Regions from separate parts of the Egbenema bharatensis FJBBOT/2019 genome, predicted to be linked through region 3. Evidence: riboswitches for the same ligand, from Rfam matches in the RefSeq annotation. Region 3 holds a riboswitch; each other region holds the start of a gene.

Region 1 (2,266 bases), 2.0 Mb from region 3:
GATCGCTGAAAAGGGACTCTGTGCCTGGGGAGCCGAGCTGCAAGCTGCAATTGCCGTTGTGGCCGCCAGTCCACCTAAACCATAGAGAAACGATCGTCGCTTTAAAGAACTCATGTTCAACTCTCCCAAATGCTTCTACTGTTCGCGGCATGGGTAAACAGCCCGGCATGACGACGAATGCCGATTCGCCTGAATCATGCTGCTGCTCCAAAACCCCAAAATGTTGTTCGATCGCTGGTTCTCAGGTCGTTGTGGGGGGGCGATGGGTAATCCACACCTGGAGCCGTCCCAGCAAATAGTCCAACACCAGTCCGGTTAAACCAATGACTAAAATGGCCAGGAACACTGAGTTCAGGTTAAGGCGGTTCCATTCATCCCAGACAAAGAAACCAATGCCAATTCCACCCGTCAACATTTCGACTGCCACAATCACCAACCAGGCAATTCCCAGGCTAATCCGCAATCCAGTAAAAACATAGGGCAGGCTGGCAGGCCAGATGATTTTCACCATTTGTCGCCACTTGGGCATTTCCAGCACCTGAGCCACATCCAGGTAGTCCTTTGGCACACTGGCAACCCCAACTGCCGTATTAATCATCGTCGGCCAGAGGGAGGTAATGAAAATCACAAAGATGGCGGATGGATTGGCCAGGTTAAAGGTTGCTAAAGCCACAGGCAACCAGGCAACGGGGGATACTGGTCTAAAGATTTGAATCAGGGGGTTGATGGCCAGCATGGCCCGTCTGGATGTACCAATCCAAAACCCGACGGGAATGGCGACGATCGACCCCAACACAAAGCCCAGAAACACTCGTCGCAAGCTGGCTAATAAGAGCCAACCGATCCCCAGATCGCCAGGGCCGCGACGGTAGAAAGGATTAAGAATATAATCCATATTTGCCATCAACGCATCCCACGGAGTTGGCAACAATGTAGTGAAGAAAGTTGCTACAATCCACCAGAGCAAGAGGACTCCAGCAAAACCGATGAACGGAAACAGAATAAAATCTTGAACAATTACCGGGCGAATGGATCTTCTCCAGGTTGCTTGAGCAGCCAGGACGATCACCTGAATATTAAATTGCAGCAGCATTGAATCCTCCTGAGAGTGCGAGGTTCTAGACACGGACGCAGTACAATCCCCGTGAAAACCCACGGATTGCAAAAAAAGCGTCCCTCGTACAGACTGAGGACACTGAAGGGATCAGGCAATTGTAAAATGCTGATACTTCAGTCTCCCCTCAATGCCGACGGAGTTAGCTGACGGGCTAGGACTGAGAGGTGTCCTCCATTCAAAAAGCTAAGTGTTTCGCACTTTTGGCTCTTTCAACGGTTCGCCCCAAAAGGTGGTTCCTCCGCTCCCGGTTTATCTCAGCGATAAGACCGCAGGATTAGGCTGACCTACTTAATTTAGGTTCTCCTAAAGCTAGCATTCTCAAATTCGATTCGTCAATCTTTCTTTAGAGAGAGGCAAGATAAATGCTTTAGAGAGAGGCAAGATATATGGACTGGGCGGGCAAGATGCTCACTTCCCAAAAATGATGCCTGCACAAACATGGTTCTGATCAGCAATTGTTGTCGTTGATGCAATGCTCGTTATGTCGGGTTCTCCCACCTTTGAGCGTTGCACGATCGCCAATAGCCTCTACAATTTGGGTTAACCAGGCATTTTTCAGAACCGACTGCCACGACAGGAGGCAACTGTGGATTTTAGACAAATCGTAAATTTCAGAATGGTCAAGCAGGAAGCCAGTTTGCTGCATAAATCGCTCAAGCCAATTCTGGAATTAGACGATCGCATAGCAGATTTGCTTCTGGTGGATCTCACCGGGTCATGCAGATTTGCGGCAAAGCTAGCGGTGAGATTACGTCTGCGGAATTGCTGGCTTATTTAATGACCTATGCCTTAATTAAAGACGACAAAGACAAGCTAAATATCGCTTTAAACAGTTGGGAGTTTTCTGATGCAGAACGAATCAAAGCCGAAAAACTCACGGTGGAAATCCTGCTCGATTTAACTAAAGGGCAGCCCGATCCACCCCAGCTTGTTATTCCTTCTTTGCTAAACAAGCTGGATGAGGAAAAAGGCACAAAGTATCTAGAGCAAACCGTCCACGCTATCTACAAATTTGCGCAGGTAGTGGTCAAAGCCGATGGGGATGTGTCTATGCAAGAAATGGAAGCCCTATCGCAAGTCTGGCAACTGTTGCACCAATACCGGGCGATCGATAACTACAAAAGTGGATTGCAAACCGCAGCTTCCAAC
Region 2 (2,266 bases), 3.6 Mb from region 3:
ATCGCCTGACCTCGCTCCAGCACGTTCAGGACACTAGAGCCTAAGATCACCCCTGCGATGATCGGCCCAATGATCCCTGGAAGCCGAAACCGCTCAAAGATTAGCGGAGTTGCCAAAATCACGACCATACAAATTCCAAAGATCAAAATTGGATCTTCAACCGGAAGGGTTAGCCCCAGGATTAATTCCATGTATGACTCCTTATGGTGGTGGGAAGATGGGTGGGTTTCCAGTCCACTAAATGAAGAGGGGACTGATGGGCTCCCTCCGTGGATGGCTTGACAGCCCCTGGCGGCAGGGGTTGAGTGTGGAACTCATTCTGTACAACCAGCACGGGGCAAGATGCATGGCGCATCACATAATCGGGTGTACTGCCAAAGAACCGTCGCTTCAAACCAGGCTTGAGACTGCGCCCCATGACGATCAAATCTGCATGGGAGTGGTTTGCCAGACGACAAATCTGCACCCCCACATCTCCAACTTGGTGAACCGCTTTTGCAGGAACGCCGAGGGCGTGGGCGATCGCAGCATAATCACAAAGCCACTGATAGTCTGCATCGACCTGATCTCGATGCTCTTCGTCTAGCTGTTGCAGTTTTCCAGGACTGACTAAACCAAACCCCGCATCAATAAAGGTGCCCATGTGTTCCGCGATTTTGAGTCTGGTACAGTGGGTCAAGATCAAACGGCTGTGGTACTGCTGGGCCAGGGTCAGAGAGCGATCGAATATTGCGTCTGCAAAATTATCACGGCCTAAAGCCGCCAAAATTCCATGAAACGATGTCATTGAACGATCTCCAGAGTCTAGCAGGTACAGTCAGCAAGCCGTAGCGATACCCGCCAAGGACACCGGTGGTTCAACCCATTGTGAAAATGCTTGAAACCCAGTCTCCTCCCAATGCCGACGAAGTTAGCTGACGGGCTAGGACTGAGAGATGTCCCTCTTGAATCACGATGGCAGGTGCAATTTCACCCCCCTCGCCTTTCCAAGATAAGCCCCAGAAAAAGGTTCCTCCGCTCCAACCACAACGCTGTGTCTGTAATGAACACCATTGCGATCGAATTAGGCTGACTTGCTTAATTTCTGGAAATTATAGCATTACCCTGAGGCAGGACGATCCTTCCGAAGATGGAGTTTTTTAAGCCATTAGATAAAATAACCGCCAATTCAAATCTGGAGTACCTGCTGCAAGGTTGAGAGCAATTCCTGAGTGGTGAATGGTTTAGATAAGGAAGCGTTCACTTCAGTTTTTGGCTCATTGACCCCACTCGTACTCAAGCCACTCATTGCAACAATTTGAATTTGGGGATTCATGGTACGCAGGGTTTGAATCGTTGCTTTTCCATCCATTGACGGCATCATCATGTCGATTAAAACGAGACGAACATCCGCCTTATGTCGGGCAAACAAAGTGACTGCTTCAATCCCATCTTGAGCGGTCAAAACCTCATAGCCGTAGGTTTCCAATAAATCCTTTGTGACTTCACGGATAAACGTTTCATCATCAACCAACAGGATTAACTCACCATGTCCTATTAATATATTTTGCGCTTCAGTCACCTGAACTTCGGTTTGGTGAATGGCAGGTAAGTAAACCTGAAACTCTGTGCCTTTATGAATCTGGCTCGATACAGTAATAAATCCGTTGTGGCTTTTGATGATCGTCATAACAGTCGATAATCCTAATCCCGTTCCTTTTCCCATTTCCTTTGTGGTGAAAAATGGATCAAAAATGCGATCGATTACATCTGGCGTAATGCCTTCTCCAGTATCAGAAACCGTAATCTTGACATAGGAGCCTGCGTGAGCTTCTAGATGGAATTGGGCAAATTCTTCAGTGAGTTCGACATTTTCAGCCGAAATCTTGATCATTCCTCCATTGGACATCGCATCCCGAGCATTGAGGCAAAGGTTCATTAAAATCTGGTGTAGTTGAGTGGCATCACCGCAAACGATCCAGAGATCGCGGGGAATGTTGGTGGATAGGGTAATCGATTTGGGAAAGGTTTCTTCAGCAATTTGCTTGATTTCCCAGATCAAATGCTTGACCTCCAGCAGCGATCGCTCCCCTTCCACACCCCGCGCAAACGACAACACCTGCTTGACTAAACTGGCCCCTCGCCGCGCACTGCTGTCAATAATATCAATCCACTGTCGCCCTTTCGGATCCTCTGGATCAGCAAGCTGCATTTCCAACAGCGACACTGCCATCAATATGGGAGCCAGAAGATTATTGAGGTCATGGGCAATTCCTCCTGCCAGCGT
Region 3 (2,266 bases):
CTACCCTACAATTCCCCTTTGTTTTATTAATATCCATAAATATCCATAAAATAGATTTCTGAGAGTAGCAGGAGAATTGGGGATTTCTGGGAAAAATGGAATCAGGGATCACTGTATGATTACTTCTCAGCCAGGTGCCTCACCAAAAACTGAATCAAGTTCTTGAAAGTCAGCACCGCTGTAGGGTGGTTAAGAGCCTCCCAAAATTGCAAATTAAATAATTCTTAAATACAGGTCTGCCGAAACGTCAGTCCGTTTTCATCTCACCCACTTCTTCCTACTCGTGTTTTCTCACCCTCGTGATCGTACCTGCTTCTACCAAATCTATGGCCCTGGGGCTGAAACCCTCCACTCTAGAATTGTTAAAACGCTTTAATCGGGCGTTTCCCCAGTTCTATGAGCAGTTTGTTAGCAGCGAAATTCAGCTCCAGAATTTACGGCTAGCCTATCAACTTTACAAAACGCGACAAGCGGTCATTGAACTTAATCCAGAGGGGAGTAAGAGTGCCCTGCATTTTGCCTATCGGAATCAGTCCTTCCTTCTGAGCGATATTTTTGGTGTTTTGGCTGCCTATGGGCTGACGATCCATAGTTTGAGTTTGTATGGGCAGATTTACCCACCGATGCTAGTCTTCATCAAACTGGTCGTGTCCCGGGCAGGGAAAGCCCTTACAGACAAAACCTCAGAGAATGTCTGTCGTGCGATTCGGGAAGCCCTGGCAGGACGATTTGAGGTAGAAGAAATGCTGGCAGTTGAATTCAACCTGGATACCGGACTGGAGCAGGTGGAAACAGAATTTTATGTTGATCCAGTTTTCCACCTACCGGCCCTCTTGATTGAGGCAGATAATCAGCCTGGGCTGTTTTACAAGGTGATGTATGCAATTTGGCAAGAAGACTTGCTGGTGGTGAATGCGAATCTCCTGGTTTGGCGAGGGCGAACTCGCCTCATCCTCTATTTGCTGGGGCCAAACGAAAGCTTGATTCCAGAGTATTTAGGGCAAAAGATTGCTGAAGGAATGCGGCAACGTTTGCTGGGACAAGGCTTTTAGTGGTTGTTCACTGGTTCACCCAGACCTGCTAATTCAAATCAGGAGAATGGGTTGCCATCACGAGCGGCAGCGGCTCGACCAGCAGAGTAATGTTTTGCCGGCCAACGACTCGAACTGCCTCGCCAGGCAAAATAGTGATGTTCTGTTCACATCGGGCTGACCACCATGAACCCTGGAAGCGTACCCGCCCGTTTTTGCTGGGCTGAATCATGGCATCGACGATCGCCTTGCCCGCAAACAGCTTCACATCAAGCGTGGCGGCGTTAGATGGTCTACTGTGCATGCGGTTACGAGTAACGGATGAATTGGCAGTACCCTCAAGTTTGGTAGATGCAGACGAGCTGAAAAGCCGGTTCAACGTGGATTTAACCATGAGAACTTAACTCCTTTTAGTTAAAGTCCCACCCACTTCAGGGGGCTGAGGGAGATGGGATGTAAACAAACAAGGGTGAAATTGCTTCGCTTGCTCCGAGGAGGAAGGAAGCTTTGAAGGATCACCCAAGTTAACCTGAGGACACTGAAGGAGATCTAGCTGTAATAAAAATGCTGCCTCTTCAGTCTCCTCTCACTGCCGACGGAGTTAGCTGACGGGCTAGGGCTGAGAGGTGCCCCTCGGTCAAAAGCATAGAGGTGGGAGGTAAAAGCTGCGAGAAAACGTAATACTTTTCCAGGCTTCGCCCTGTATTAAGCTCTACCTTTTATCCGATTCGCCCCATAGAGTTTGGTTCCTCCGCTCCGTTTCATTAATGTCGCTAATGAAGTACGGGATTAGGCTGACTAGTAGATATGTGCTTATAACGCTAACACTGCTTTCAAAAATTCGTCAACTTAAGCTGCAATGATTCTCTCCTAAGGGGGACAAGTTTAGCATTATAAACAATTCATCGGACGATAAACCATTTCAAGAACAGATCGCTATTTTTTGATCCTATTTTTCGAGCACTGACTGATGATCAATCATTATTCCACCTCTCCTGGCAAGGTTCACCTCCTCCAGATGGGCGATCGTGGGTATTAATCGTGGGTACTGACCAAAGTATTAATCGTGGGTACTGACTAAAGTATCAATCTTCCATTGCCTCGCTTCACGATATGTGTATGAAGCTACAAATTCCCCCCTATGACAGTTCTCTGCTGAATCGATCGCTGCTGTAGTGGTACTGCATGGCTCTTTTGCCTTTTTACCTGCAATTAACCATAAGAGCCTATACGAA

The links. A riboswitch is a leader RNA that binds a small molecule or an ion and turns the genes downstream of it on or off. The one in region 3 is predicted to bind cyclic di-AMP.
Region 1: another riboswitch for cyclic di-AMP. It lies ahead of ntrB (nitrate ABC transporter permease); the one in region 3 lies ahead of ACM1PF_RS02345 (NfeD family protein).
Region 2: another riboswitch for cyclic di-AMP. It lies ahead of ACM1PF_RS20580 (universal stress protein); the one in region 3 lies ahead of ACM1PF_RS02345 (NfeD family protein).

What each region holds. Positions count from the first base shown of each region.
Region 1 covers NZ_CP182236.1:2,505,997-2,508,262, reverse strand. The annotation lists partial or broken gene ACM1PF_RS11645 (CmpA/NrtA family ABC transporter substrate-binding protein) at 1-114, opposite strand, end outside; gene ntrB (nitrate ABC transporter permease) at 242-1,093, opposite strand; cyclic di-AMP (ydaO/yuaA leader) riboswitch at 1,231-1,408, opposite strand; gene ACM1PF_RS11635 (AAA family ATPase) at 1,835-2,266, shown strand, end outside.
Region 2 covers NZ_CP182236.1:4,458,781-4,461,046, reverse strand. The annotation lists gene ACM1PF_RS20585 (cation:proton antiporter) at 1-191, opposite strand, end outside; gene ACM1PF_RS20580 (universal stress protein) at 182-787, opposite strand; cyclic di-AMP (ydaO/yuaA leader) riboswitch at 885-1,080, opposite strand; gene ACM1PF_RS20575 (GAF domain-containing protein) at 1,169-2,266, opposite strand, start outside.
Region 3 covers NZ_CP182236.1:533,304-535,569, reverse strand. The annotation lists gene ACM1PF_RS02350 (hypothetical protein) at 327-1,052, shown strand; gene ACM1PF_RS02345 (NfeD family protein) at 1,081-1,335, opposite strand; cyclic di-AMP (ydaO/yuaA leader) riboswitch at 1,607-1,837, opposite strand.